Regions from separate parts of the Propionimicrobium sp. BV2F7 genome, predicted to be linked through region 2. Evidence: predicted binding sites of a transcription regulator. Region 2 holds the regulator's gene; the other holds the start of a gene.
What was found. The regulator HrcA, encoded in region 2, represses chaperone genes, less so after heat shock. The targets are predictions, from matches to a motif close to TTGGCACTCGNNNNNNNCGAGTGCCAA.

Region 1 (15,863 bases), on a different contig from region 2:
GACGAAGATGCGGACGTTGACGCGAACCTGACCATTGTCGGCACAGTAGAGGGTAGATTCAGCGCGATGGCCACCTCAAAATCTGGCACGCGAAAAGCATTCTCATTCACTTGGGACGCAATCCAGTGGCCGGACGGCAAGGACGCAGTAGCAACTGACGACGACACGATCCAGCTAACCGTCAAGGTCGCCAAGAGCTCTGTGGTACCGAACGAGCCAGGCGAAGAGGGCTCCACAGCGGTAAAGAGAGTGCGTCGCAAAATGCCTAAGACCGGCGCTAGCGGATTGTCAGCAATTCTTGCTTTGGGACTAGCCGCTGCCGCCGGTGCAGGTTTGGCATCCAGAAAAGTACGTGCGCTTAACTAACGCTGCCATTAGCAGAGATTCCACACTCCCGCGTATTCGACATTGCGTACAGTGGCACGTTGCGCACTCCAACGCTTCCGCCATCCCGGGCGGTAGCGCGAAAGGCGCATGCTTCGCGAAATCACGCTGGTACCCCTCTACAATGCCGGTTTGAATCATACGCACCTCCGCGAGTCCCGCATTCTGCGCGAAGGCGTCAACCCGCCGCCGGCATGCCCCCGACCACGTAGTATTGGCGTAACAGCGCCGTAAGTTTTGACACAAACGATTTCACGCTGTCGGTGTTCTCGGAATCCAGTAGCTTCCGCAGAGGGACGTTCCCGGTTGCATCGAAAAAACTCGCGGAAGCTCAACGGGTAAAGGTTCAGCGCATCGCGCCTTACCCACGGGGTAACCGGATCATTTATGAGCTGAGAGATTAAGGAGAGAGCCGGCCGCTGCCACCGCATAATCCGGCGCCTCCGGACTAAAGCGATTAGACCATTTCCGCATATTATTCTTGATCTCTCGCCGGTTACCCCGAATTTGCCAAGATGCCTTTTCAAATGACCGGGATCTATTCCCACTCGATCGTCGCCGGGGGCTTGCTCGTCACGTCGAGCACCACTCGATTGATCTGTCGGCATTCGTTGGTGATTCGGGTGCTGATGCGCTCGAGCAGGTCGAACGGCAGGCGCGACCAGTCGGCGGTCATGGCGTCCTCGCTCGAAACCGGACGAAGGACGATCGGGTGACCGTAGGTGCGGCCGTCGCCCTGAACACCAACCGAGCGGACGTCCGCCAGCAGCACGACGGGCATCTGCCAGACCTCGCGGTCCAAGCCAGCCTTGGTGAGTTCCTCGCGGGCAATCGCGTCGGCATCGCGCAGAATGTCGAGACGCTCACGGGTCACCTCGCCGATAATACGAATCGAAAGGCCTGGGCCTGGGAAAGGCTGACGCCAAACGATCTCGTCGGGCAGGCCGAGCTTCGTTCCGACCGCGCGGACCTCGTCCTTGAACAGATCGCGCAGCGGCTCAATCAGGGTAAACTGCAAGTCGTCGGGCAAACCGCCAACGTTGTGGTGGCTCTTAATGTTCGCAGCACCGTCACCGCCGCCGGACTCGACGACGTCAGGATAAAGCGTGCCCTGAACAAGGAAATCGACGCCCTTGCTACCAGCAATCTGGCGGGCAGCATCCTCGAAGCTACGGATAAACTCGCGTCCAACAGCCTTACGTTTAGTCTCGGGGTCGGTGACACCGGCTAGAGCATTAAGGAAGCGGTCGGTCTCGTCGACGGCAACCAGGTCCACACCAGTTGAGGCAACGTAGTCCTTCTTCACCTGCTCGGCCTCGCCCTTGCGAAGCAAGCCGTGATCGACGAACACACAAGTCAGCTGCGAACCGATAGCCTTCTGAACCAGCGCTGCAGCAACCGCGGAGTCGACGCCACCGGACAAGCCACAAAGAACCTTTTTGTCACCAACCAGTTCGCGGATCTTCGCGACCTGCTCGTCAACAAAGTTCGCGCTGGTCCAGGTCTTGGAGCAGCCAGCAATGTCGTAAAGGAAGTTCTCGATGACCTTCTGGCCCTGCTCGCTGTGGGCAACCTCAGGGTGCCACTGGACGGCGGCGAAGCCGCGCTCGGCATCCTCGAAAGCCGCAACGGGCGCGCCGTCTGAAGTGGCGAGAGCCTCGAAACCCTGTGGAGCGGAATAGACGGCGTCACCGTGGCTCATCCAAACCTTCGGCTCGGTTGCCAAGCTAGCCAGCAGCTTGCCCGGCTCCTTTACGGTCACACAAGTGCGGCCAAATTCGCTGGTTCCGGTCTGACGAACCTCGCCGCCCAACGACGAAGCCATCACCTGAGCACCGTAGCAGATGCCCAACACCGGGATACCCAGATCGAAAATGCCCTTATCCAGCTGCGGTGCGCCGTCGGCGTAAACCGACTGCGGACCACCCGAAAGAATAATCGCCTTCGGCTCCTCGGCAGCAACCTCGTCGGCAGTGATGGAATTGCGGACGATCTTCGAATAAACCTGCGCCTCGCGCACTCGCCTAGCGATCAGCTGGGCGTACTGGGCGCCGAAATCGACGACCAAAACAACGTCATGCCTCATAGTCTCTTCCTCATTTCGTTGCCCAGAAAGAATCCCGAGCTGATTGCTATTTATCGGAGCGCTCAGCGATCTCCGTGTGGTGCCTTACTACCTCGCGAACGATAAAGTTCAACAGCTTCTCGGCGAACGCAGGGTCGAGGTGCGAGTCCTCGGCGAGTCTGCGCAACCGTGCCACCTGCTTCGCCTCACGGTCGGGGTCAGCCGGAGGCAGCTTCACGGCAGCCTTCAGCTCCCCCACCTGCTGGGTGATCTTAAACCGCTCGGCCATCAGGTGAATAACAGCGGCGTCCAGATTGTCGATGCTGTCGCGCATGGCGATCAGCTCAGCGGGTAATTCACTCATCTGGGCTCCTTACAGATTTAGTGACTGTTAGCTATCACGTCGATCCGCTGGAAGCTCTTGACGTCCGTGTAACCCGTAGTCGCCAGAGCACGACGCAACGCGCCAACGACGTTCATCGTGCCATCCGGCACCCTGGACGGACCGTGGATGATCTCCTCAAGCGTTCCGACCTGGTCGAAGTGGACGCGACGGCCACGCGGCAGCGATTCGTGCCAGGCCTCCTGCCCCCAGTGCCAGCCCTTACCTGGCGCCTCAGAGGCGCGGGCAAGCGGCGAACCGATCATGGCTGCGTCAGCACCGCATGCAAAGGCCTTGACGATGTCACCGGAGTGGCCCATGCCACCATCTGCGATCACGTGCACGTAGCGACCACCGGACTCATCCATGTAATCGCGACGGGCCTCCGTCACCTCGGCGATAGCGCTAGCCATCGGAACCTGGATGCCCAAAACCTGCTTGTTGGCAGAAGCGGCGCCACCGCCGAAACCGACGAGAACACCGGCGGCACCGGTGCGCATCAGGTGCAGGGCCGTCTTGTAGCTGGCGCAGCCGCCAACGATGACGGGAACGTCCAGCTCGTAGATGAACTTGCGCAAATCCAGCGGCTCCGAAGCGGAACAGACGTGCTCCGCGCTAACAGCCGTGCCACGAATGACGAAGAAATCGGCGCCGGAATTCTGCACCGCGTCGGCGTACTCACGGGCATTGCGCGGGCTGAGCGAGCCGGCAACCGGCACATCAGCCGCACGGATCTCGCGCATGCGCTCGACGATAAGTTCGCTCTTGATCGGCTCAGAATAAAGCTCCTGCATACGCTTGGTAGCCGTCAACTGATCCTTGATCTCGGCGAGCTCATCGAACAACGGCTGCGGATCCTCGTAGCGCGTCCACAGGCCCTCAAGGTTGATGACGCCAAGGCCACCCAACTTGCCGAACTCTATGGCGAGCTTCGGGCTCATCACCGAATCCATCGGAGCCGCAATAAGCGGGAAATCGAAATTCAGTGCGTCGATCTGCCAGCGCAGATCAACAGTCTCGATGCCTCGCGTGCGCCTGCTCGGCACAACCGCGATGTCGTCCAACGAGTAAGAGCGCCTGGCCCTCTTGCTGCCGCCAATATCAATCATTTCTACCTACCTGTGACTCGAGTAGTTCGGGGCTTCAACAGTCATCTGGATGTCGTGCGGGTGCGATTCGCGAAGGCCAGCAGAGGTGATGCGTACGAAACGACCATTCTCCTGCAGCTGCGGGACAGTAGAGGCGCCCGAATAGAACATCGACTGGTGCAGGCCGCCAACGATCTGGTATACCACCTGGCCGAGCGGGCCACGGTAAGCAACCTGGCCCTCAATACCCTCGGGAATGATCTTGTCGTTACTCGTGACGTCCGCCTGGAAGTAGCGGTCCTTCGAGTAGCTCATGTGCTTGCCGCGAGTGGCCATCGCACCGAGACTGCCCATGCCACGATATTCCTTGAACTGCTTACCATTGATGAAGACGAGCTCGCCCGGGCTCTCGTCGCAACCGGCAAGCATGGAACCGAGCATCACGGTGTCAGCGCCGGCAACGATTGCCTTGGCGATATCGCCGGAGTACTGCAGGCCGCCGTCACCGATGATCGGAACACCAGCAGGCTTAGCAGCGCGAGCGGATTCATAAATAGCGGTGATCTGAGGAACACCGACGCCCGCAACAACGCGGGTGGTGCAGATCGAGCCAGGGCCAATGCCAACCTTAATGCCGTCGACGCCGGCCTCAACCAACGCCTTAGAAGCCTCGTAGGTGGCCACGTTACCGCCGATAATGTCGACGCCCTTAGCAGCCGGCTCCTTCTTCAGACGCTTGATCATCTCGATCTCAGCGGTGGAGTGGCCGTGCGCAGTGTCGACGACGATCAGGTCGACGCCCGCATCAACGAGCGCCATAGCGCGCTCCCAGGCGTCGCCGAGAATGCCGATACCTGCACCGACGCGCAACCTGCCCTGGGCGTCCTTTGCGGCCATCGGGTATTGGTCGGTCTTGACGAAGTCTTTAAGAGTTATCAGACCGGTCAGCTTGTTGTTAGCGTCGACCAGCGGGAGCTTCTCAATCTTGTGCTTAGCCAGAAGAGCCAAAGCGTCCTCGCGGCTGGTGCCACGGTCTGCGGTAACCAGCGGCATCTTCGTCATGACCTCGCTGACCGGGCGCGAAAGATCATGCTCAAAACGCATATCGCGGTTAGTAATGATGCCGACCAGCGTCATGTCCTTATCGACAACCGGGATACCGCTGATTTTGTAAGTGCCACAAAGCTTCTCTGCATCAGCAAGCGTCTGGTCGGGGGTGATGGTGATCGGCTCATCAATCATTCCGGCCTCGGAACGCTTAACCTGATCGACCATGTGGGCCTGGGCGTCGACGGAAAGGTTCCTATGCAAGATACCGATGCCACCCTCGCGAGCCATAGCGATTGCCATGCGCTCCTCGGTAACCGTGTCCATTGCCGCACTCAATAACGGCACATTCAACGTGATGTTTTTACTGACCTTGCTGGCGGTATTCACCTCGCTGGGGATCACATCCGACATGCGCGGCTGCAGCAGCACGTCATCAAAAGTTAAGCCCAATACTTGGAACATCTTCGGCACGCCGGCCTCGGTAAGTTCAGACACTTGGCACCTTCCCGTTTACGCTTGATATTGATGTAAGTCTATAACGTTCCGGGCAGGTCTCACATTCCACCCTATTCGGATAGTTACGATGCCGGATACGGTTTGCGCACGCCCGCGTAGACCTTGCCGATGACGAGGTCGTCACCGAGCAATTTCGACACCGTCACTAGGCGGTAGCCCATCGCCTCCAGCTTTTCTATGAGCGCGGGAACGGCCTTAACCGTTGGCTCGTGAATGTCGTGCATCAAAATAATTCCGCCGGGATACGCACCATCGAGAGCATTCTTCGTCATGATGTCCACGTCACGGTTCTGCCAGTCAAGGGTGTCGACGCTCCACAGCACGAAGCTCATATTCTGTCTCGGCGTGTAATTGTTAAAAGAGCCGTAGGGCGGGCGAGCAAGTTTGGGCGCTACACCCGCTGCGCGCTGAATCTCCGCCGAAGTCATGTCGAGCTGCCAGGCGGCAGAAGCAGGCCCCACCTTTACGAAATCAGGGTGGTTAAAAGAATGGTTGGCAACCTCATGCCCCTCGTCGACCATCCTCTTCACGGTGTCTTCGTTTCCCGCGATACTGTTACCCACCAAGAAAAAGGTGACCTTTGCATCCGTCTTTTTTAGACCGTCTAATAGCTTGTCTGTGAATTTGCCGGGGCCGTCGTCGAAAGTCAGCGCGATGCACTTTTCGATCGAACAGTCTGCCTCGCTGCGCACTTGGGTGGGTGTTACGGAAGGCGTCGGCGTGACCTCGGCGGCAGACCGAGACGTGGCTACCGCCTGCGTCGGCTCGAGACGAGTAGACGCAGGATTTTGAGCACAGCCGCCAAGCAACAGAGCGCCGGCAATTATTGCTACGTGGAACCTTCGCATTATCCCCCTTCAGGACGCCACGGCAGGCGGACAATCAGATTCTAAGTTGCGCGGCTACCACAGACGAAAGACAAGCTGCAACCTTAGAGAAGGGGATAAATTTCCTGGACGAGCAAAGGGCTGAGAGTTTCGTCGTCGAGATTAGACATGTCGTTCCAGCGAACTTCGGATATTTCGGCGTGCGGGCCGGTCGTTTCAGGAATGGGATCTGGCCACACGAAACAGTTTGCTACTACGTTAAATCCTGGCTCGTTTGCGGCCTGGGCCGTATGTTTACCGAGGGAAACTAAACGGTCGGGGTCTAGCTCCAGGCCGAGCTCTTCGCGGACCTCGCGCACGGCACATTGACGCGCGTCCTCCCCCGGCTCTGGCTTGCCACCGGGATTCATCCACATCTTCGTCCCACGTTTGCGGACGAGTAGCACTTCCCCAGACTTATTACGCAAAACGACCGCACTCACATGTACTTCAGGCACAAGGAGATTTAACCATTTATTGCGTCAGTTTTGGTCCGACAACGAGCCAAAATTGACTCAATGCCTAGGTTCTGCACTTTGGGCACGGGTGAGCCTCGCTTCTAATTCCGTATCTACCTAGAACTTGGTTCACCTGAAAGGCAACCTCGCACGGGCGGTAATTTACGTCGTCCCAGCCATAACGCAAAGTAACCGCACCCATAACAGCGTGGTAATTATCTCGCTCCATATCCCTGAACCTGCCGCCGCCAACATGCCCAGCTCTGCCATCAAGCTCAACGAACACCCCGCCGTAATCGACGTCAGTTTGAAACCTGCCCCTGCTTTGGCGTCTCCCCTTGGGCAGGCCATGTGCCTTCTCGACGTCAATGTAATACTTCTTCTCAAGGACGCTTTGAATGCCTTGTTTGTAGTCGCCGACTATTTGAGACACAAGCTTCCTGTGCTTATAACGACTTCTAGCTTCGAGTGCGTTGCTAACATCATCAGGTCGTAGCCATCTAATCTTGTAGCAAGCCTGGCTAATCCAGTAGGCAGCTTTTTCGGGCTGAGCATCACATACGTCGAGAATCACCTCTTGAGGAGCTGCAACGGGCAAATCCCCGTGCGCTCTCGGCAACGTCCGTCGACGCTCGAAGCGCCAAGGTCCTTGAATCTTTTGTGTCCTTTTATTTGGAGGCACTAAAACATCGATTATTTCCGGAGCCTTATCAGCGATACCCCACCCATATGCTCCGGCAAGCCCAGTCAGCATGGACCCAACGCCACCAACCAATATGCCTGCCCATGCCATCGCTCGCCAAGAAGGTTCCGCGACTCCAACGAAATAAATACCGGAAACGATACTTCGCCACTGTTCGTCACGAATCAATCGCTTTACTGTGCTAGCCGGCATCGACAGACCAACGGCTTGAGACCTAGAGATGACCCCATCTTGAAGAGAAATAAGTCGTTTTACAGAGGGAGAAAACTTGTATTTTTGGTGCACCCAGCCATCTTGCCGACGCAAAAATGACGTACTGGGACTTATTCACAGGCAAAATTAATTTGTTGCGTCAGTTTTGGTCCGACAACGAGCCAAAACTGACGCAACAAACAATTTGGCCCCGGCTCGTCTTGAACCGGGGCCAAATTTTAGAGATTTTTACTTCTCTTCGTCTTCTTCCTTGGCCGTAACCACGAGAGTCTCGGTGGTCAGGATCAGGCTAGCGATCGAAGCGGCGTTAGCAAGAGCGGAGCGGGTGACCTTAACCGGGTCAATAACGCCCTGCTCGATCAGGTTGCCATAGGTGTCGTCGGCTGCGTTATAGCCTTCTTCTTCACCCATCTCGGAAACCTTGCTGACGATAACGTAGCCCGGCTTGCCGCCATTCTCGGCGATCCAGCGCAGCGGCTCGGCAATTGCCTTCTGCAGGATTGCGACGCCGTGCTTCTCGTCGTTATCGGCGACCTCTAGGTTATCGAGCGACGCAGCGGCGTGCACCAGAGCTGCGCCACCGCCAGCGACGATGCCTTCCTCGATAGCTGCACGAGTAGCCGAAACGGCGTCCTCGATGCGGTGCTTCTTCTCGTTGAGCTCAACCTCAGTTGCGGCGCCAACGCGAATGACGCAAACGCCACCGGCGAGCTTAGCGATGCGCTCGGCCAGCTTCTCGCGGTCCCACTCGGAATCGCTGTTAGCCGACTCAGCCTGCAGCTGAGCAACGCGAGCCTTCACGGCTTCTGCATCGCCAGCGCCGTCGACGATCGTGGTGCTGTCCTTGTCGACAACAACGCGACGTGCACGGCCGAGAACCTCAAGACCAACCTGGTCGAGCTTCAAGCCAACCTCGGACGAGACAACCTCGCCACCGGTCAGCACGGCCATGTCCTGCAGCATTGCCTTGCGACGATCGCCGAAGGCCGGGGCCTTGACTGCGACCGAGTTGAAGGTGCCGCGGATCTTGTTAACAACCAGGGTGCTCAGAGCTTCACCGTCGACGTCTTCGGCGATAACAACCAGAGAGCCGTTAGCGGCGATGACCTTCTCCAGCAGCGGCAGCAGATCGTTCATCGAGGAGATCTTGCCCTGGTGCAGCAGGATGTACGGGTCTTCGAGGACGGACTCCATGCGGTCCTGGTCAGTCACGAAGTAAGGCGAGATGTAGCCCTTGTCGAACTGCATGCCCTCGGTGAAATCGAGCTCGGTGCCGAAGGTCTGGGATTCCTCGACGGTGATCACGCCGTCCTTGCCAACCTTCTCGAAGGCCTGGGCGATGATGTCGCCGATTTCCTTGTCGCGGGAGCTGATGGTGGCGACCGAAGCCATGTCGTCGACCTTGTCGATCTGCTTGGCTACACCGTGCAGGTGGTCGATGACAGCCTTGGTGGCCTTCTCGATGCCGCGCTTCAGGCCGACTGGGCTGATGCCAGCGGCAACAGCGCGCAGGCCCTCGTTGACCATGGCCTGAGCCAGGACGGTGGCGGTGGTGGTGCCGTCGCCAGCGACGTCGTTGGTCTTGGTGGCAACTTCCTTGGTCAGCTGGGCGCCGAGGTTCTCGTACGGATCCTCCAGCTCAACTTCCTTGGCGACGGAAACACCGTCGTTGGTAATGGTCGGGGCGCCGAACTTCTTGTCTAGAACGACGTAGCGACCCTTGGGGCCGAGCGTCACCTTGACGGTGTTGGCTAGCGTGTCAACACCGCGCTCGAGGGCGCGCCTGGCCTCCTCGTCAAAAATAAGTTCCTTAGCCATAACTGCCTCTTCTAAAAAAGATTTACTTCTCTACGACCGCGAGGATGTCGCGGGTGTTCAGCAGCAGGTAGTCAGCGCCGTCGTAGTGAACCTCGGTGCCGCCGTACTTGCTGAAGATAACGACGTCGCCTTCCTTGACGTCCATAGCAATGCGCTCACCCTTGTCGTCGATGCGGCCTGGGCCAGTAGCAACGACCTTGCCTTCCTGCGGCTTTTCCTTGGCGCTGTCCGGGATGACCAGGCCAGAGGCGGTGGTGGTTTCGGCTTCCATTGGCTGTACGAGGACGCGGTCCTCAAGCGGCTTGATCGTGGTTGCCACGATTGCCCCTTTCTCTATAGATTCTCAAATCAATTGTCTTGTTGTTCTCGAGACGCCGTCGCGGTGCCATCTCAAGGATTAGCACCCGCTATCAACGAGTGCTAAAACAACCCTAGCCATCCATTGGCACTCGCACAACTCGAGTGCCAGTTTCTTTTATTCTCATAGCCTAATTACAGCTTTCGGCGGCTCCGCCTCCATCTCGAAGCAAAACTGGGCGCGCGCAGCATTCATCTGGCAACTGATCGCTATTGGCATCATGCTCCTGTTCATGCTTTTCGCCGCCTTGGGCATGTTCGGCACTGCCCAGTCTCTGCGCTAAAGCTTGCAGGCGAAGACGAAGTCGTCGTCGGTCATTGCGCCTAACTGGAAGGTTTTGACGCCGACGTTTTCGAAACCGTTCTTTGCATAGAACTTCCCTGCCCGGTGGTTGTGCTGGCTGGTGTTTAGCCACAGCACATCTGCACCGCGGGCGCGGGCTTCTTCTTTGGCGCGCTCAATTATTCGAGCCGCCAGCCCGCTCCTATGCAGGTGTTCGGCGACGTAACATTTGGAAATGTAGGCGGGCTTGTTTGCCTTGACCCCGAAGCTTGGGTCCGGCTTCGCTACTTCGCCGAACCACATGAGGATGTAGCCGGTTATCTCGTCATCTTCGGCGACGATGACGAGGGTGTCGGGGTCGGTTAGATACTTTTCGAAGTCTGCTACGCGCAGGTTCGCGTCAATGTAAGCCTGAATGTCCTCAACCACCGCAAAGTCTGGGCACGCGAGCGGAAATGTTGATTTAGCGAACTCGCTAACTCGTTTCGCGTCGCTAGGTTTTGCTAAACGGATTGAAGATTCATCGGCTGCACTCATGCTTCGATCTTATTTCTGGAGTGCCTCAACACAACTCGTGACCAAAACGAAAAAACGCCACCCGGGGTTCCGGGTGGCATTTCAAGGGTTGGAAGATCTACTTTAGCAGGCCCTCGAGCTCGCCGAGCATTGCTTCTATTTCGGCCTCGCGACGTTCGATCGGAACAAAACTCGCCACCCTCCCAGTCTGTAAACATGCCGAAGTTAACCCCTGCGCGAACCTGCGGCATGGAGAAGTTGACGACGATCTGGCGCCACTGCTGGACGGCACTAATGCCACATTAGACGCAGATTCCGCGCAGGATCATGTTCGAATACGCCTGACTTCCAGCGGGAGTTAGGTGAATGCCATCGTCAGCCAAATATTCGGGATGGTCCTTAGTCAAAGAAAACCAATCCAACAATCCGACGTTCGGATGCGATGAAACGTAGCTCCACAGGGCATCGTTGCTGGGATCCTGATGTGCCTGCGGAACCCGAAGCGTCAGAAAGTAGACCGGCAGACCGTTCGCGGAATCAACCAAACCTTGAAGCAGATCGTCGTCAAAGATCGGGCCATTGGTGCCCAATGCGTACACGACGACTTTGCCAGGGCTACCGTTCGCAACCGCCTGCTGGTAAACAGCGGGCCCCTCGAAGACGCTGCGGCTGACCTTTCCGTCCACGTACGAGTTCGGCAGCACCTCCTGCAGTTGGGGCTGGGCACCGAGCAAGACGGAATCGCCGACGAGGGTAACCGGGGTCTGGCATGTTCCTGTGGCCGAATCGATCTTCCAATCGGACGCGTCAAGCCCGCTAGGCACCTGAGCAGCTACCGGCTTGGGCGCAACCTCTGTAGGTGTCGGGATGGGAGTGGGGGTTGGGGTTGCGGCGAGTTCCGGCCGCAGCTCGATTGCCCTCTTCTCGGCCGCGCCCTTCCAGTCGATGCTGACGAAAGCGAATGCGAGCGTCAGCAAAGCGCAAACCACAATTGCAGAGATCCGGACCGTGGCGATTGATTTTGGTTTCTTAAACATGCCCTTGGGCCTCTCCATGAGCTGATAGAGCAACTCAGCTGCAACCAAGATGATCGCCGCGTGCAGCACTCGTTCTGGGATGCCGATGTCCGTTGTCCGGGTTGCTGGATTAAACATCAGCAAGATTGGGAAATGAACCAGATAGAGGGCGAACGAACGAGTGCCTAGGTAGCTTAGAGGTTCGAATGAGAGCGCCTTAGCAAACCACGTGTTCGGACTCAGGCAGGCCCACATTGCCACTGCCGAGACCAAAGCGAATAGCAGGTATCCTCCGTGCGGCAGCCACGACGCAGCGCCGTCGACGAGGAAGAAGGCCGCGATCAAAATGGCGACGGCGAGCAGACCCAGCATCGAGCGAAGCAAACCAGAGACCTTGCTGGACGCCAGATCTATCTTGTTAGCCTCCCTAACCTCGACTTTTCTGCACTGCCGGGGACCGATGATCGTCGCTAAGGTCACACCTACGAGGAACTCCCCCGCCCGCGTGTCCAGGCCGTAGTAGATGCGGCTGGTGGCGTCTTGGCCGGTAAGGCTGAGGCCAAACATAACTGCAAGCGAAGCGACTACCAGAGCCGAGCTTACTAATAGCCAGCCCCGCCTGGTCTTAACCCAATGCCTTGCCACGGCGAAGATCAGAGACCACACAACGAAGGCCTGCATAATCAGGCTGACGTACCAGAGATGCTTTAGCGGAGAAGGCAACCCAGCGTTATCGAAATACGAGACTTCGCGGAGTATGTAAGACCAGTTGCTGAAGAAGAATGCGCTAGGCGCCACATCAGATTGCGTCTTCGGCAGCAAAGATGGCGAGACCAGCCACGAGGCAATCATCGTTAAGACGATCAGCACCAGAATGCTCGGCCAGATCCGCTTCAGCCTTTGCCAAACGTACCCAAGCCAGCTGAAGGTTTTGTCTGCACGAAGCAGCGTCCTCATCGCGAAGTAGCCGGAGAGGACGAAGAAAATCGTGACGCCAATGAAGCCACCGCTCAAAGTAACGGGACGCGTATGGAATAGGATGACGCCAATGATCGCGAGCGCGCGCAACCCGTCCACCGCACCGAACCTGCCGGTAGCCGCGTTGGCTTGTTTTAGATTTTTGAAAACCTTAAACGTTGAATCTGAATTCAACGATATCCCCGTCCTGCATTACGTAGTCTTTGCCCTCCAGACGCATCTTTCCGGCAGCCTTAACCTCTTGCTCACTACCTAGCTCGACTAGATCGTCGTAGCTCATGACTTCAGCCTTAATGAAGCCCTTCTGGAAGTCGGTGTGAATGACGCCAGCGGCCTCAGGTGCGGTTGCGCCCTTGTGGATAGTCCAGGCGTGCGCTTCCTTCGGTCCTGCGGTCAGATAGCTTTGCAAGCCAAGAGTGTCGTAACCAACGCGAGCCAGCTTGTCGAGGCCCGGCTCCTCAACGCCTGACTCAGCCAAGAACTCACGACCCTCTTCCGGGCTCATCTCCACCAGTTCGGATTCGAACTTGGCGTCTAGGAAGATGGCCTCGGCGGGTGCGACGATATCGGCGAGCTTAGATTTCAGCTCCTCGTTGCCGAGTTCGTCTTGGTCGAGGTTGAAAACGTAAATGTAGGGCTTCGCGGTCAGCAGAAACAGATCGCGAAGTGGGTCAGGGTCGAGATCGGACTGGAAGATGCCCTTGCCCTCAGAGAGGATCTCGTACGCCTCCTGCCAGGCATCGTACTTGGGGCGCATCTCCTTTTTGATGCGCGCTTCCTTCTCGAGCTTGGGCATCGCCTTCTCCATTGTTTGAATGTCGGCGAGGATCAGCTCGGTGCGGATCGTGTCGATGTCGTTGCCCGGGTTTACTTCGCCATCGACGTGGGTGACGTCCGGGTCCTCGAAGACCCTGGTCACCTGGCAGATCGCATCCGCCTCGCGAATATTGGCGAGGAACTCGTTACCCATGCCCTCGCCCGTAGAAGCACCGCGGACGATACCCGCGATATCGACGAAACTAACTGTGGCGGGGATCGTCTTCTGCGATCCGTAGATTTCGGCCAGTTTATCCAGCCTCGGGTCTGGGACGCCGACCACACCAACGTTGGGCTCGATTGTCGCGAACGGGTAGTTCGCAGCCAGGACGTCGTTACGGGTAAGAGCGTTAAAAAGGGTCGATTTGCCGGCGTTCGGCAAGCCCACGATTCCGATAGTTAGTGCCACGGCGCATAAGTCTAGCCGAGATAACTGACAATGCCGGCTTCAGCTAGTTAAAACTTGCCACCGAGATGTCTCTAGCTAGGCGCTACAACAGCGCCACGCGTAGAGGGCGGGAAGCTGTTCGCCATCTAAGATGAAATAGCCGTATTCCTTGTCATCGCGCGGCGTCTTGTCTTTGCCGATGACGCAGGCAAGCCTAGAGATTAAGGGCGGAGCTCTTGCGCTCGTCTCTTCTAAACCAGGCCAACCGCGTAGAGATCGGGCAGCTTCTCACCGTCGAAAAGCAAGTAGCCGTATCCAACATCCCTCGGCTTTTCGTCGGTTCCGTAGGCGCACGCCACCCAGTGGTCCTCGCTGGATGCATTCGTCTTTTTACTGCTGCTGGACGGGAAACCGCCGTAGCTGAAGTAGTCGCGAGTGTCGATCTTGGCGTTCGATATCCCGATGCCATCGGCAAGCTTCAAACCGCAACCATATACATATAGCGATTTCTTGAATCGGGGATCGTACTTAATTGGCATGACGCGAGGAGCGCCCTCTCCCTTGTCAGTGCCCTCTTCCATGGACTGCGAAAGTTTGCTGCTGAATCTTGCGTCGTCGAGGTTGCCCGCCGAGATCTGTTCCAAAAGTTCGTGCGCTTCAGACGTCGTCGGCAACTTGATAGATTCTCCGTTCGGCAGATAAACCGTCGTGTTGTCGACGTCCTGGACGAAGGCTTCTCCGTCCCACGAGAGCACTGATTCGGCCTCTGCGCTGGCCTCCAGCAGATACATAGTGTCGGGAAGCGGGCCGTCGCCATTAGTGCGGACGCTTCCCCAACGCATCCTGATGCCACCGTCGGCCGGCTCCATCATTTTTAGATCGAATCTCGCCACGGGCGGAGCGGCCGTAAAGTTGCTTATTCCGATGTCGGAAAGCTTGCTACCGTCCGCACCGTAGACGGCTACGAATGTGGAGCCCGTCTCGGTGGTGCACTCGAACTGGATTGCCAGGTGGCTCTCGCCTTCGACGTCCACGGGGACGGAATGCTTGATTTCAACCCCGGAGTTTCCCTCCATGACGCCGTCTTTGAAGGTGCCCCGGTCGGAGATCGAGCTATCCATGGACTTCTGGAAATCTATGCACCCCTTAGGAAGAACCAGCTCGTGCTGGGTAACTTCCTTTAAGGAAAGCTGATCACCTTTCTCGGCCTCGGCCCTGGCCTTTGCCTCTTCTTTCACCTTTTCGTTATTAGAATCGGTCTTGGCCAGATCGAACTCGGAAAGACTACCTTTTGAATCGACTATGAAGATTCGCTGGCCATCTGTGACCCATGAGGTCAGCGAGGATCCTTCCGGAACATTGATCTGCCACAACTGAGAGTCGTCAGAAAGTTTATTGCTGGTCAGGCCATCTTCGGAGCCGAGGATGTAGGTTCCGTTAGACACGATCACGGACGGGCTGGTGGTCAAGAATCCGTTCAGTTTTAGATCGTCTTCGCTGATGTTCTTCTTCCACAGAACGTCGTAGTCCTTTGTGGCATACACCTCGAAACCGTCAACATGCAGCTCTATACCGCTCTCATCCAGCTCGTTGAGGGACGGTGGGGTCATGCTGTCATATGGATAGTTAGCGCTAGAGAAGCTATCCGGCTCGCCCGACAGCTCGCCTGTTTCAAGGTCGACGCTCTGGCCCGAGCAGCTGACGGAGGAATCGTTTAATTCGCAATCGCTTCCATCAACAACTTTGGTCCTCCAGCGGGCGATTGCGCCGTTGTCGTCCTTATCGACGGCGATCAGCTCGTCAGAAAAATAATCTTGTCCCCTGAAAACTCGAAGCTCTCCATTCTCAAGGAAAGGGCCGGACTCGAAGGGCACGATCTTAGGGGCGCTCCCGCCACGAGAAACGTCGACGATTTGCACCAGCCCAGGCGCTTTAGTCGAATCGTTCAGACCAGGACTGGCGGTCA
Region 2 (15,863 bases):
AGTTCGTACACGGTCATAGACGTAGGATTGAATCTGGCGTTCCGGATCAGCGAGTCGGTAATAAGAATCAACGACGTTCGCGACCATGTATTGGACCGAAACCGGTATCGTCACAAACACGTTGTCCTGGGTTTTCGTCTCGACGATGGAATCGAGTTGCATTATACGAAGCGGAACCTTTTTTGCGATCTTGTCGACGAATGGAACCTTGAAGTTAAGCCCCGGATTCGCCACCTTGTGGAACTTTCCGAACCGCTCGATGATGTAGCTCATCTGCTGCTTAACGACAAACAGCGAGGAGAAAAGAATTATCAACCCGACAGTTAAAAAGAAAACGAAAACAGAAAACACGGTCAGCCCTTTCGGATCTGCGGCCCAACCAACGAGCCAATAAACACTTGAGTTAGAGACTAAAGAACCACTATCAACAGAAAATGAATTCTTTAAGAATTACCCGTTAACCGCTCAGCTCTTCTTCTGATAAAACCGACCCAGCATTTCCCCTTTGAATTCGTAGAAATCGCCGTTTCGGATAGAGGACCTAATTTGATCAACGAGGCGAACAGTGAACCTTTCATTATGAATCGTGGCAAGCGTGTTAGCCAACATCTCCTTCGCTTTGAATAGATGGCGAACGTAAGCCCTGCTGTAATTGGCACAGGTGTAGCAGTCGCAACCTTCCTCAAGCGGGCTGAAATCTCGCCTGAAGCGAGAATTAGTTATGTTGTATCTGCCATCGGCCGTATAGATCGCCGCATTTCTTGCCACCCTCGACGGGTTGACGCAATCGAAAGTATCCGCGCCCACTTCGCAAGCGGCAAAAAGATCATCCGGTTCGCTGATCCCCAACAGATGCCGAGGTTTGTTGTCGGGAAGCTCCTGCGCCATCCAGGTAACGATCTTAGCCAAATTGTGCTTTTCGAGCGCTCCACCTAGGCCGAAGCCGTCGAAGGTCCAGCCATCCGATTCAGTAGCAGCTAAATCGCGACTGGCTTTACGCCGCAAATCTTCGTACTGAGCTCCCTGAACCACCCCAAAGAGAGCCTGATAGGGCTTACCTTTCCTCTCCAAAGTAAGTCTCTTGTGCTCAGCAAGGCAACGTTGCGCCCACCGTTGCGTTCTGGCGATAGACTCGACCTGATACTCGCGAGTGTTCAGAAGGGTCGTCAACTCGTCGAAGGCGAACATGATGTCAGCACCAAGCTTGTGCTGCACGCACATGCTGACTTCGGGAGTAAACCTGTGCATTGAGCCGTCCAGTGGAGACTTAAAGTTAACCCCGTCCTCATCGACGTGAGCCTTACGCTCCTTGCCCTCGGCTATCACCTCATCGTTCTGCATGCCGGTTACGTCCATCGCCAAGACCTTCTTAAAACCAGCGCCAAGGCTCAGCACCTGAAAACCACCAGAGTCCGTGAATGTCGGACCTTGCCAGTTCATGAATTTGCCTAGACCGCCCGCCTCATCGACTAAATCTGGCCCCGGCTGTAGATACAGGTGAAACGCATTAGCTAACACGGCCTGCGCGCCCAGATCGCGAACTGTTTCAGGAAGCACCGACTTAACCGTGGCCTTCGTGCCAACCACTATGAATGCTGGAGTTTCGATTTTTCCATGCGGAGTCGAGATCAATCCCGTGCGGCCAAGACCGTTCGACAAAGTAGCCGTAACCTCGAACCCGAAATCTTCTTGGCTCGCTGGTTTACTCGATGCTTCAAAACTGGTCATAAGACTATTTTTGCAGGTCCAAAAAAGATACGGTTGAATCCGTGAGTGATCCGAACAAATGGACTAGACAAAAAAATCATCGCATAGCGACATCTATTGCTACAGAGATGCCGCCTATCCCCGACTTCCAGACGGATCTAAACAAAGAATTTATCGCCACCGACCTCGAGGTGAGCACGGTAACGCCAACGAGCGTAGTGATCACTTGGATCACTCGCAGGCGCTCTAAGCTTTGGCAGCTTGTGCCTGCTCCGGTAGGCACTAACACGCGCCTCTTCCTGGGTACTAACAACCGCGATCTGAAACTGGTCCACGAAGACTCAACCCCGCGAGCCTTCCACAGAGTGCATATCAGAGGTTTGGAACCTGGCAGAAGATATTTCTTCTCTTGCGAGAGTTCGGGGATTACTCCCCTGCCAGCACTTCACGTCACCAAGAAACCGGGTAGCTTCGAGCGAACCTATTCCTTCACCACGCTTCTTCCCCCACCGGGAAAATATTTGACATCGATCGTATTGGCTAATGACATTCACATCGGAGAGGTCCGCCAAGGGATAAACCTTGGCCCGCTCTTTCCGACATCGGTTTCGGCGAGCCATGACAAAAAGTATCCGGAGACCATGTTCACCAGCATGCTCGAAGAACTAGGTAAACGTGGCAGCCCCTACCTGTGCCTGGCCGGCGACATAACTAATTCTGGTAAGCAAGCTGAGGCCGTCCGATTCCGTGATCTTGTTGACGGGTATGGAACGCAAAACGACGATTGGATGGCGGTACGGGGCAACCACGATTTCCCCAAACATGACGACCCATTTGGCAGCCGAATCGCCGTATTTCAAAAAATGCAGCTTGCAGACCACCCTAGCGGGCTTCGAATCATAGGCATAGACACGACCTACAAGTCTGGTGGCGGAAGAATATGCGCTGACCAATTCGCTCAAATCAGCGATGTGCTACGAAACGACCCAGACCGACCAACGCTGTCCATGAGTCACCACCCAGTGACGAAAGATTCGGTTAATTCATGGCCCGCAGGCCAGACGTTCATGCTTCGCAAACGCGACAGGTTGGAACTGCAAAAGCTGCATGTGAAGGCACCGGGAGTGTTCTTGCACTTCTCTGGGCACACACACAGGATGCGCAGGAACAAGCCTGATTTGTTTGGTGCTCACACCGAATACCTAGAAAATGCTGCAGTAGCCGCATACCCAGGTGGCTATTCGCTCCTCCACCTTTACGAGGGTGGATACATATTGAACTTCTGGCGTACTTCCACACCCCGGGCTCTTGACTGGACGTACAGGAGCCGCTGGCAGATGATGGGCATCGGCCCTCACCTGACCGTCGGCACGGTAGACGACCGTAATCACGTAGTATTTGCCGATCTTTCTGGCCTAGAACCGTACGGCGAAATACCGGAGGAGCTGAGAGTCTAAGCCGCGCCGAGTTGGCTGAGTATTTGTAGCTGGCTTAGCGCGACAAGGCCTGCAGTCGAGGTACGCAGAACCTGTTCTCCAAGACCGACCAGCTTCCCGCCTGCGCTCTCAAATTGCTCGACCTCTTCGGGGCTGATGCCGCCTTCGGGGCCTATAACAAAAAGAATCTCACCAGATTTTGGCAGTTCGATTTCCGACAAGCCAGTTTTTGAGTCTTCGTGCAGAATTAATGCGCAGTCTGCCTCAGAAATCCTTTTTGCGATCTGCGCAGCATCCGCGTAGCTGATTTCAGGAATCACTAGCCGCCTGGACTGTTTGCTGGCCTCGCGAACCGTAGACTGCCACTTCGCAATGCCCTTGTCGGCTTTCTTCTCCCACCTGACAACCGATCTAAAGGCCTGCCAGGCAATGATCTCATCGACTCCAAGCTCAGTTAGTGCCTCGATGGCAATATCTGAGCGCGGGCCCTTCGCCAGCCCCTGAACCGCGGTCCAGCGAATTGGCCGCTGCGGGGCTTGGAGAACGTTTCCGACACGAACGGAAAAAACATTTTTACCGGTCTCGATTACCTCGCCCCAGATCCCGTGCCCCAGACCGTCCGCGAGTAACACGCTCTCGCCTACACGCAGCCTCTTTACTGAAACTGCATGCCTGCCTTCTGAGCCAGCAACGTTAACCACGTCGCCGACGCATTTGTCGGCGACTTCGGCGATGAATAGTGGTTCAGTCACGGAAAGCGTCTTTTAGTCGTTCGAAAAAGCCTTTATCATGGCTAATTTCGGCTTTTAGCTCCGTTTCGTTTCGCTCTTCCGCCAGCTCAGCAAGCAATTCCCGCTGCCTGTCAGTGAGCTTAGTAGGCGTGACGACGTTGAAGATAACGATCAGATTGCCTCGCTGTCCACCACGACGACCGTCGTTCAAGCTAGGAACTCCTTTTCCGCGCACAGTGACGCGGGTTCCGGTTTGGGTTCCTTCCGGAACGTCTATCTGAACAGTCGAATCGTTCGGGTCGCAGTCGTCGCGCTCGGACTCCAACGTGCCCAAATCGATCTTTGCCCCCAGCGCTGCAGCAGTCATCGGAAGGTTCATGTACGTTTCGAGGTCTTGGCCCACTCTGCGGAAACGTTCGTGGGGCCTAACTCTGATTTCTACGAAAAGATCGCCTGCAGGGCCGGCACCCTCTCCAATCTCTCCTTGCCCCTGGAGCCTTATCCTGTTGCCGGTGTCGACGCCAGCAGGAACCTTGACGTTCAGCGTGCGGCGTTCATTTACCCTGCCGTGGCCGGCGCAATCTGGGCATGGGTTTTTAATGACTGTCCCGTACCCCTGACAAGCTGGGCAAGCCTGAGTGGTTCTGATCTCGCCCAACAAAGAACGCTGGCTTACGGTTACGTCACCGCGGCCGTTGCATTGGGTACACGTCACTGGATCGCTGCCGTCAGCGGAGCCTGCACCATGACAGTTCTGGCATGCGACAAAAGTGTTGATCGTCAACTCCGAAGTGACGCCGAAGACTGCCTCGGAAAGCTCCAGCTCAAGTCTAGCGAGAAGATCCTTGCCACGCTGAACGCGAGACCGCGGCCCTCTCGACCCGCCGAAGTCTCCACCGAACATGGCGCCGAACAAGTCGCCAATGTCGAACCCTTGCGAGCTGAATCCGCCAAAACCGCCCATGCCGCCGTCAAATCCGCCGCTCATCGGATCGCCACCACGGTCGTAGATAGCGCGCTTATTTTCGTCGCTTAAGACGGCATAAGCCTCGTTTACAGCCTTGAATTTATCCTCGGCATCAGGTGAATCATTGACGTCGGGGTGGTACTGACGTGCCTTGCGGCGAAAAGCCTTTTTGATTTGTTCCGCGCTGGCGTCTCGAGGCACGCCAAGCGTCTCGTAGTAATCACTCATTACTTTTGAAATTAACCTTCAGATAGAAAACGACCGACGTAATTGGCGACGGCTCGAACGGCCGCCATTGCTGATGGATAATCCATCCGAGTTGGCCCAACGACTCCCAACCTCGCATATGCATCGGCTGGACTGCCATAAGAACTCGCGACTAAGGATGTGGCCTGTAGCGGCTCGTAGCTGTTCTCCTGGCCTATTCGAACAGCAACCTGGCCCGGTTCGGTAGCCGTCTCTGAGAGCAGCTTCAACAAAACCACCTGCTCTTCAAGCGCCTCGATGACCTGCACCATCATCGGCATGTAATCCGCTCCATACCTAGTCAAGTTGGGGAAGCCTGCAACCACTACCTCGCTATTCGGATTAGACTGCGCGATGTCCACTACAGCATCCGTGAGGGCAGCAAACACCTCGTCCTTTTCATATAGTTCGTGTTCGGAGAGCGTGGCTGCGGCCTGATCCAAAGATTGATCAGCAGACAGCTTGTTGAAGACTTTCCTTAGCTCTTCGAGATCTTCTGGAGCAGTGCTGGCCTGGACCATCCGTTGTTCCACGATCCCAACAGAGTCGATGAGGATGACCATCACCTTGGATGTGCTCAACTGAACGAATTCAATATGCCTGACCGTTGCCTGATCGCTGATCGGGTACTGGACTATTGCAACTTGTCTGGTGAACTGAGCCAAAAGCCTCACAGTTCTATGCACAATATCGTCGATGTCGGCCGAGCCGGCCATGAAGGTTTCGATGGCTTTTCGCTCGGCTGGCGATAGCGGTTTGATATCGGCTAGTTTATCGACAAACAACCGGTAGCCTTTATCGGTTGGAATACGGCCCGCGCTGGTGTGCGGTTGGGCCAGATATCCCTCTTCCTCAAGGGCTGCCATATCGTTGCGAACCGTTGCCGGGGAGACATCTAAGCTGTGTCTTTCCACCAAAGCCTTAGACCCCACCGGCTCGTGCATAGAGACATAGTCGGTGACGATCGCTCGCAGCACCTTTAGTCTACGGTCGTTAAGCATCGTCACCCTCTCTCATCGAAGCATAACTAATTTTCTAGCACTCGAATGCTCAGAGTGCTAGTTTAGCTCAGTTTTTCGGTATTTCTAGCGAGCTCTTTTCGAGATCGTTTTTATTTGTCGAGATTGGGCTTCCACGCATCAATAATCTGCTGCAAACGCTCCACGTTCGAACCAGAGAAAATGATAGAAGCATCGCCGCTAGCATCGTACGGGGATCCGTCCATCTTCAGGATCTCGCCGCCAATCTCTTGGAGCATCAGCTGGCCCGGCAGGTGGTCCCAAGGCTTCGGTGACGTGTACAGGAAGTAGTCAATCGATCCCTCTAGCAAATCTGCGTAGTCGACTCCTGCGCAATTATTTGTCGTGGTAGTGGGTTCGAGTTTGCCCTCAGCGTCGTAGCCCTGAAGATTCTTCCTGGAGGTTCCCCCAAGGGCAACACCAGTACGCTCAATTGGGCTCAATCTCTGCCCATTAAGAAATACCCCGTTGCCGCGCTCTGCGACGTATGCCTTCCGGAACATCGGCAACCAAATCCACGACCTCGAAAGCTGGCCATTCTTAAGTTCGGCCAGCATCACCGCGTGTTTATCGCTACCCCGAACATAGTTTCCGGTGCCGTCGATGGGATCGATGGTGAATGCATGATCTGCCTCTAGCAGCCCATCCGGAAGAGAAGGGTCCTTGAAGGTTGCCTCTTCGCCAACGATCAGGGCATCCGGGTAAGCCTCGCGGAGCGCCTTAGTGATCTCCACCTCCGACTCCCTGTCGGCGACAGTGACATAATCGCCCGGCTTCTTTTCGAATATTTGGTCGTCACTAAGGTTGCGAAACCTCGGCGTGATCACTTCTGCCGCTACCGACCTCAGCATCTGAAGTATCTGATCGGTCTGCATCATTCACGTCCTTATCTGAAAATTGTTCTTTTTTGGTCTGCGGAATGCTTCTGTCTTTTTTGAAAATTTTGTCCGGTTTCGGAAGCTTGATCTTGTCGAAGTCTGGATTATGGAAGAGCGGAGACTCCTGGTCTGCAGCAACCAATACCGCGATAGACCATGGCTCTACCGTGTAGTTACCCTCGATGGGCATTGCCATACTAGGCACCCAGAAGTTACTCACCTCTTCGGCCCAATCTCCAGTGTCAATGATGTTAAACCACTTCAGCTGAGGACGGTTTGGATCGGGTTCTTCCGGTAAATCGAAATCGACGTTCGAGTCGCTCATGTTGAGCATAAATAGGTATTCACTGCCGCCAATGCCCTTGCCATCGATAAGAACGCAAACCGCCCTGTCGCCCTCTTCTGGAGCACCGCTCAGATCCGGCTTGAAGAATAAATATGTAACGTCGTCATCGTGAAGCTCTCCGTTGCCCCATGTGGGCTGACGAAGTGTCGGATCCAAAGATCGCAATCTCGCCACGTACCGGGTAAAGCGGAACAGCGGGTTGATTTTTTCTGGTGCCGCGGTTTGACCGATGACATCGTAGTATCCGTTAATTGTCTCGTCTCTGGGGTCCACTGGCACCTGAGTCGGCGCGTTCGATGCTGCCTGAGCCCAGTTGTTCCAGACCCCGACCGTGTTCAAGTTCCACGGGTTATTGTTTCCGTTTTGGGTGCGGCCAAATTCATCCCCGCCGACGATCATCGGAACACCACGCGAGAAGAAAAGCGTGACGATGAAGTTACGCCAACGCGTTCTACGCAGAGACAAATCACCCCCGGAATCCCAAGAATTGTTGTTATCTGAACCACCGTCGGAGGGTCCGAAAGGATATTCCTGGTTATTATCTTTCGCGTTAAAACTAACCAGGTCCATCATGGTGAAACCGTCGTGCGCGGTGACGAAGTTAATGGACTTATTGGGACCTTCCTTGTGCCCGAATCCCGCCCAGTCACCGTTAAAGACGTTGATGAATTCAGAAGTGTTACCGTCCCCCTTTAGGAAACAACGAATTGCATCTCGATAGCGACCGTTCCACTCGCCCCATTCCGCAGGGAAGTTTCCAACCTCGTACCCCCATAGGTCCCAGGCCTCCGCAACGACACGGAAATTATTTTCTTTCGCTTTCCTACCGATCCTGGTCAGCAGAGGATGGCCACGGAAGAACCTCTTCCGGCCCGCCCAATCGCTCTCGTCAAATAACTCCGGCATTCTGCCGAGGACTGGGGCCAGATCGAAGCGGAAACCATCCACTCCCATTGCCTCATGCCAATACTTGAGCGAATCTGCAGTCAAGCAGCACATACCGGGCGAGGAAAAATTGGTTTGGTTTCCCGACCCCGTTGCAGCATCGTGTATCGCGCCACCTTCGGCTAGGTCGTAATATTCCGCCGTGCCAAAACCACCAAAGGTGGTGAAGCCCGCATTGTTGGGGTCTGCGTCCCAATTTCCACCTTCTGCCGTGTGGTTAAATACGACATCGATGAATACACCGATCCCATGTTCATGGAATGTGCGCACCATTTCTTTGAACTCACGAGTCGGACCGCCAGGAGACTTATCGGAGGAGTAGTCCCTGTTCGGAGAGAAGAAATTGAGCGTCTGATATCCCCAGTTATTCGTAGACCCATTGTTGTCCCCGACCTGATCGGAGTCGGTTTCGTGCACAGGAAGGAACTCAATTGTGTTTATGTTTAGCGCCTTCAGATAAGGAGCCATATATGCCGCACCCGCATAAGTGCCGCGAAGTTCCTCCGGAACGTTTTTTACCTCATCGAACCCCAACTCGTCGCTGAAAATTTCTTCGAGCTTGGAAGCAGAGGGATGCATCGTCAGCTGCTTGACATGGACTTCGTAGAGGCAGATGTCCTGGCCCTCTCGGTTGATCCCCTGGCCAGTGTCCGTCCGGTCGGACACAACGATGCCTTTTGGTGCCCACTTTGCAGAGTCGAGCTCCCTGACCTGCTTGCCTTCCCACACGGTGCTACCGGTGCCAAAAATGTTTTTATTGAACCCCATTTCTTCGAGCTTGGGATTCATTGGCGTGTGCGACACCTCTAACGCGTAGGGGTCGAGAAGAACCTTATTCGGATTGAAGTGGTTACCGTATTCGTCCCTATCAGCCTGGAAACCTTCCAGAGTTCCTGGACGCCAACTTTCAAGATACGGCCAATTTTTTCCCCAACAACGGTAGCCGTAGTACGTGCCGTGCCCCGCTCCTAACAGGCTGGCCCGCCAAACTCCCTCATAGCTCTTGGCCATGTCGACCCGCAAAATGGCCTCGGTCCCGATGGGATCTAAAAAGATCTCCAGAGCTACGTGCTCAGCCATAGGTGCGTAAACGCCAAAAGTTGTGACGCCGCTTTCCTCATCAAAGTTAGCACCTAAGCGCCAAGATGCGCTCTCCCAATCTTGTGGGTTATGCAAACGGGGTGTCTGGTCTTCGTTCACATTCATAGCAATCAGCCTACTTTTAAAGTCTCGCCCGACATACTTGAAAGCTAAAACCTAGTGAGCACAACATCGGTTTTAGCTACTCACCGATATCTTCAAGGTGATCTTGAGTGACGAAATCGATCAAAATCTCGACATTTCGCACTAGCTCCATGTCTAAATCTTTGATTGTTTTCACCCTGCTCAACATTTTTCTCCAGGCTTCGGCGATGTCCGCCTGATTGTCATGTGGAAGGCCCAGTGCGACCAAAGTTCCTTTTTTAAAATCGACGTCCCTGGGGATACTCGGCCAGCTCTTGAAGCCAAGAGTTGAGGGTTTAATAGCTTGCCAAATATCTATGAACCGGTGCCCTTTTATGAGGACGAAATCGCCGTAGCCACCGCGGATGACGTCATCGGCGATACCTCGCTCTTTTGTCCCCGAAACCAGGTGATCGACTAAGACACCGAGCCTTCTACCCTTCTGTGGCTTGAACTGAGCGACGATATTGACCAGATCGTCGATACCACCTAGGTACTCAACCGCAACCCCGACGTGACGCAGATCGTCTCCCCAAATCTTCTCTACTAGCTGAGCGTCGTGGCGCCCCTCGACGTAAATTCTGCTCGGCAAGGCGACTTTGGCGGCTTCCTTTTCTCCGATCCGAGAGCCCGACGCAGTGTGCGTAACGCGAGCCCTGCCAGTACGTGGCGGAATGCACAGCGATACCGGTTGCCCATCCAGCCAGAATCCGGGCCCAACTGGAAAAGTCCGACGCTTAAGGTGCTTGTCTTCGAGAATCACCAGACCGTTTTCCCAACCCATGATCTCCCCGACAAATCCGCTTGTGGGATCCTCGACGACCATCCCAAGTTCCATGGTCACGCTGCGGGCTTTCTTCAAGTGTGCCTTCTGCCAACCGGGAGCCAAAACGTCCTTGGCGTATCTAGATTCTGCTGCCACGAAACGAAACCATAGCCTGACTTATTGCCGCCATCGAGCCCACATACCCGAACAGGGCTAATCCAATATTTCTACGACTATTCCATCGATGAGCAGCCTGCCGTCTTGGCTCGCCCTAATCATTTGACCTTCTTCGGAAACAAATTTTTCGAGTAGCCCTTGGTCGATGAAACGTTGCACCCTGGACGCCTCAGAAGCGCTAAGTTTTCGAAGCTCAAGCCCGCGTTTAAGGCGCATGCGGAGCAAGACTTCTTCCTCGTGCTTAGCGATCTCGTCTAGGGTTTCGGAGCCCTCGATGGCGGACCCGTTTTGATGAAGCTGCTCGGCGTAGCGAAGCGGACGCTTCACATTCCACCAGCGCTTATCTGCCAGGTGAGAATGCGCCCCTGGACCGATACCCCACCAGTCCCCGCCTAGCCAATAGGCAATGTTGTGACGGGATTCAAACCCATCCTTAGCCCAGTTGCTGGTCTCGTAATTTTCCAGTCCGGCCTCGGACAAAAGCTCGTCTGCAAGTAAATATTTGTCCGCGAGATCATCCTCGTCCACCTTGGCGACTTTCCCCTTTTTAATCCGCCTGGCGAGTGGAGTCCCGTCCTCAACTATCAGGGAATAGGCGCTAATGTGATCCGGGCCTGCGGATAGGGCATCGAGCAGACTAGACCGCCAAGACTCAAGGCTCTCCCCCGGTGTGCCATAGATCAGGTCCAGGCTGATGTTTGAGAACCCGATCTGTCGGGCGCGCTTGGCCGCCTGCACTGCTCGTCCAGGCTGATGAACTCTATCCAGTACGCCCAAGACGGTCTCGTCGCTAGATTGCATGCCGATAGATAGCCGGTTAAACCCTGCGCTAAGAAGATGTTCCAGCACGTCGTCATCGAGGGTTTCCGGGTTGGCCTCTGTCGTGATCTCCACGCTGCCGGAGAACCCGAAACATTCTTTTGCATGCGCCAATAGCCCCCCGAGGGCTTCGGTATCTAGCAACGTGGGGGTGCCACCACCGAAGAAAACTGTGTCTAGTTTTCTTCCATCACCGATAGTCTCCCAAGCGATATCAATTTCATTGTGGGCCGCATCAAGGTAGGCCTGCACAGCCCCCAGGCCGACCTGTGCTGGCGTGTAGGTATTGAAATCGCAATAGCCACATCGCTTTGAGCAAAACGGCACATGAACGTAGAGGCTTAGCGTGCGCTGCATTGATTAGCCACGCTCTTTGCCCTTGATGTCCTTGCCCGATTCGTTGGTCGAAAGCGCGGCTACGAAGGCCTCCTGTGGCACCTCTACTCTGCCCACCATCTTCATGCGCTTCTTGCCTTCCTTCTGCTTCTCGAGGAGCTTGCGCTTACGAGTGATGTCGCCGCCGTAGCACTTAGAAAGAACATCCTTGCGCATGGCTCGGATGGTTTCACGAGCAATCACACGGCTACCGATTGCCGCCTGCACTGGAACCTCGAACTGCTGACGAGGGATAAGCTCGCGCAGCTTCTTGGTCATCTCGAGGCCGTAAGCGTATGCCTTCTCACGATGCACAATTGCGCTGAACGCATCAACCTGCTCGCCATTCAACAGAATGTCCACCTTGACTAGGTCAGCTTCCTGGACGCCGGCCTCGTGGTAATCCAAGGAGGCGTAACCCTTGGTCTTGGATTTCAACGCATCGAAGAAATCGAACACGATTTCGCCTAGTGGCAGCATGTAGCGAAGCTCAACACGGTCTGTGGACAGGTAGTCAAGGCCCTTCTGCTCGCCACGACGCTGCTGACACATTTCCATTACCGGTCCGATGAATTCGGATGGAGTCAAGATCGTTGCGTTGACGATTGGCTCGCGCACAGCGGCGATCTTTCCTTCTGGGAAATCCGAAGGGTTATCCACCAGCTTCTTCGTACCGTCTTCCATCTCGACTTCGTAATGCACGTTAGGCGCGGTTGAGATGAGGTCGAGATCGAACTCTCGCTCGAGTCGTTCCCTAACAATCTCCATGTGCAGCAAGCCAAGGAAGCCCACCCGGAAACCGAATCCTAGTGCTGCAGACGTCTCGGGTTCGTAGGTCAACGCGGCGTCGTTTAATTGAAGCTTCTCAAGCGCCTCACGCAGATCAGGGAAGTCGGAACTGTCGATGGGATATATGCCCGAGAAAACCATTGGGATGGGGTCTCGGTATCCGCTTAATGGCTGTTCGGCTGGCTTGATCGCGCTGGTGATGGTGTCACCGACTCGAGACTGCCTGACGTCTTTGACGCCAGTGATCAAATAACCGACCTCGCCGACGCCTAAACCATCTGCTGCTGTCGGTTCAGGAGAGATGACTCCGAGTTCAAGAGCTTCGTGAGTGGCTCCCGTTGCCATCATTTTCAGCTTGTCACGCTGTTTGAACGAGCCGTCCATCACCCTCACGTAAGTCACGACTCCCCTGTAGGAGTCGTATACGGAGTCGAAGATCATCGCCCGTAGGGCCTCATTTTCGTCGCCCACAGGGGCAGGAATCTTGTTGACGATCGTGTCCAGCAGCTCCGGAACGCCCTGACCGGTTTTTGCGCTGACCTTGAGCACTTCTGACTCGTCACAACCGATGATGGAAGCGATCTCCGCTCCGAACTTTTCGGGATTCGCGTTGGGCAAATCAATCTTGTTCAAAACTGGAATGATGGCGAGATCGGCTTCGATAGCCAAATAAAGATTAGATAGCGTCTGAGCCTCGATGCCTTGAGCTGAATCCACGACCAGGAGAGCTCCCTCACAGGCAGCCAACGAACGGCTCACCTCATAAGTGAAGTCGACGTGACCTGGCGTGTCAATCATATTCAACACGTAAGGCTGATCGTCGGACGTCCAATTCATTCGGACCGCCTGAGACTTAATGGTGATTCCGCGTTCGCGTTCGATATCCATTCGGTCTAGATATTGGGCACGCATAGTGCGATCGTCAACAAGACCAGTCAACTGCAGCATACGGTCTGCAAGCGTCGACTTTCCGTGGTCGATGTGCGCGATGATGCTGAAGTTGCGGATGAGTTGCGGATCAGTCTGCCCAGCAATGTGTTTAGCCATGGATTTCGAATTAAACCTCAAGACTCGTTAGCACCGGTTCGCGATGCTGGCGATTGGACGCGGACGCGCCAAGTGTTATTGTTTCATGCCAACTAATGCTCTGCCATTATTTGGACTGAAGCATTCAAACTGGTAGATTATCTCGTCGCGCCGTAAAAGCGCGAACCCAGAAAACGACTTTTAGAAGAGGCATAACCCAAGTGGCAAACATCAAGTCCCAGAAGAAGCGCATCCTCACCAACGAGAAGGCTAGGCTGCGCAACAAGGCCGTTAAGAACGAGCTGCGCTCTAGCGTTCGCAAGTTCCGCGAAGCTGCCGATGCCGGCAATAAGGAAGACGCTGTTAAGCTCGCCGCGAGCGCTAACCGTCTCCTAGACAAGGCTGCCAGCAAGGGTGTAATCCACAAGAACCAGGCTGCTAACCGCAAGTCGGCTATCTCGTCTCGCGCGGCTTCTCTGTAAATTAACTTTCGCCTAAATTTAAGGGCTAAAAGATTTTTGTCTAACGCCTCAACTCCCTCTGGGTGGGTTGAGGCGTTTGGCGTGCGTTTTTCACTTATGCCTGGCAGAGTTCACTTCTAGGATCATCTTTTCCAACGTGTAATCGGGATCGGCAGAAGCGCCCTTAACTTGTGCATCCGCTTTGGCTACGGCCTGTATCGCGGCGCTCACGCCTTGAGGTGTCCAAGTCCTACTTAGCCTGGCTAGATCCTTGAGTTTCCACGGGGCAACTCCGACCTTTCTTGCAAGCTCGTTACCTCTTGTGCCACGAGCACCGAAGTATTTACCTAGCCCTCTCAACTCGCTTGCGAAAGCTGAAGTTATCAGAACTGCGGCAACACCGTTTTGCAGCGCCCAACGAAGTTTTTCTAGCGCAGACCCGGTTCTGCCGTTAAGCACGTCGTAACAAATAGCGAAGCCACTGATCTCGACGTGGCCGCTAAAGTAGCGCTGAACTATTTCTTTATCGATTCTGCCATCCTGCCAGTCGGCTGCCAGCTGCGCTACAGCACCGGCAAGAGCAGACATGTTAGTCCCCAACGCATCAATAATTGCTTTAGCCGCTGCCTCATCGATCCGCACTCCGTTGGCTCTGCCTTCCGCAATCACAAAATCGGGCATTTTCCACGGCTTGGGAGCTTCGACAGATTGGGTTTGCACTTTGGCTTTTTTGAGTTTGTTTAGCAGCCCGCTACCTTTCTGCCCGCCCTCGTGAACGAGAGTCAAGCTGAGGTCGTCATGCGTGCTTTTCGCGATTGCCAGCACTTGATCGTGCAGTTCGGCGGGCAATTCTCCTAGTTGACGAATTACCACAATTGTTTGGAGCGAAAAAAGAGAACCTCCAGTGAGGGATGAGAGGTGACTACCGTCCAGATCCCCCGCGGAAAGATCGTTGTATTCGGCCTCGGGACACTCTTGCTTAGCGGCCCTGACTCTTGCTTCCACTGCGCGGTCAAGCAGAAGTTGCTCTTTTCCTGTGATTAGCAAAGTTGTGCCGAATGCATTCATCTTTTCCATTTAACCGTTCTCGTTAGAACCACATCTTGCTTGTCTCAGCGCTGGGTAGCAGCGACCAGTTTACCGTCACTCCTAGCGACAGCTACACTCCCGTTCTCATCCGTACGATAAACCAAAGCGCCGCTCTGCTTAGCCAGCTTCAATGATTTAGCAGAAGGGTGGCCGTAATCGTTGTTTTTGCCCGCCGAGGCGACAGCTAGCTTAGGTGAAACTGCTTTGAAAAATTCTGGAACTTGATGTGCCGATCCATGGTGCGGGATGGCTAAGACGTCTCCACTGAGATCTCGACCTTGCATCAGTAGCTTAGTTTGGCCGTCGATCTCTATGTCACCAGGAAAAATAGCTTTGGTTCCAAAGAGTTCGACTTTGCTCGTGATACCGGCATCGTTTTCCATCTGACCAGTCAATTTAGAGACGTCGCTAGTCAATTTTTTACCGCCCAAAATACTTATCCGGGCATTCCCCACTGATAAGACTGCACCGTCTTCCAGTAACCGTGTTTGGATACCCCTAATGTTTGAAGAGCTGTAGATGTTCTCGGTTGGAAATTTCGCCAAAATCCTGTTCAAGCCCCCGACATGGTCGGCATGGCGGTGGGTCAAAATAATGGCGTCCAATCTACGTAGCCCCGATCCTTCTACGCACCTCAAAGGTTTTTCGTCGTCTAGACCCGCGTCTATCAGAACTCCCGAATCGCTGCCGCTTCTGACTAGATTTGCCGATCCCTGCCCAACGTCACAAAAAATGTACAGCCAATCCTTCGGGAGCCAACCAATTCTTTGTAGAGGAAATAGCGAACAGACAACAAGAATGAATGCAAGCAGAATAGTTAGCCAAGGAGTGTTCAGCACCTTACCGATGACGAGGATCAACA

Region 1: a site for HrcA is predicted at 9,986-10,012, ahead of groES (co-chaperone GroES). Genes of this name have one in related genera too.

Annotation. Positions count from the first base shown of each region.
Region 1 covers NZ_AZIS01000004.1:15,174-31,036, forward strand. Annotated here, with positions in the region: gene HMPREF1255_RS04420 (LPXTG cell wall anchor domain-containing protein) at 1-366, shown strand, start outside; gene guaA (glutamine-hydrolyzing GMP synthase) at 923-2,470, opposite strand; gene HMPREF1255_RS04430 (chorismate mutase) at 2,517-2,813, opposite strand; gene HMPREF1255_RS04435 (GuaB3 family IMP dehydrogenase-related protein) at 2,831-3,940, opposite strand; gene guaB (IMP dehydrogenase) at 3,947-5,431, opposite strand; gene HMPREF1255_RS04445 (polysaccharide deacetylase family protein) at 5,548-6,333, opposite strand; gene HMPREF1255_RS04450 (NUDIX domain-containing protein) at 6,417-6,794, opposite strand; gene HMPREF1255_RS04455 (hypothetical protein) at 6,874-7,704, opposite strand; gene groL (chaperonin GroEL) at 7,954-9,543, opposite strand; gene groES (co-chaperone GroES) at 9,566-9,862, opposite strand; gene HMPREF1255_RS04470 (GNAT family N-acetyltransferase) at 10,181-10,720, opposite strand; gene HMPREF1255_RS04475 (acyltransferase family protein) at 11,002-12,867, opposite strand; gene ychF (redox-regulated ATPase YchF) at 12,845-13,918, opposite strand; gene HMPREF1255_RS04485 (hypothetical protein) at 14,149-15,863, opposite strand, start outside.
Region 2 covers NZ_AZIS01000003.1:87,930-103,792, reverse strand. Annotated here, with positions in the region: gene HMPREF1255_RS01495 (SPFH domain-containing protein) at 1-351, opposite strand, end outside; gene tgt (tRNA guanosine(34) transglycosylase Tgt) at 466-1,728, opposite strand; gene HMPREF1255_RS01485 (metallophosphoesterase) at 1,770-3,164, shown strand; gene HMPREF1255_RS01480 (16S rRNA (uracil(1498)-N(3))-methyltransferase) at 3,161-3,895, opposite strand; gene dnaJ (molecular chaperone DnaJ) at 3,888-5,069, opposite strand; gene hrcA (heat-inducible transcriptional repressor HrcA) at 5,081-6,088, opposite strand; gene HMPREF1255_RS01465 (inositol monophosphatase) at 6,199-6,981, opposite strand; gene HMPREF1255_RS01460 (alpha-amylase family glycosyl hydrolase) at 6,905-9,481, opposite strand; gene HMPREF1255_RS01455 (DUF3097 family protein) at 9,558-10,421, opposite strand; gene hemW (radical SAM family heme chaperone HemW) at 10,479-11,618, opposite strand; gene lepA (translation elongation factor 4) at 11,622-13,472, opposite strand; gene rpsT (30S ribosomal protein S20) at 13,673-13,933, shown strand; gene holA (DNA polymerase III subunit delta) at 14,024-14,989, opposite strand; gene HMPREF1255_RS01430 (ComEC/Rec2 family competence protein) at 15,025-15,863, opposite strand, start outside.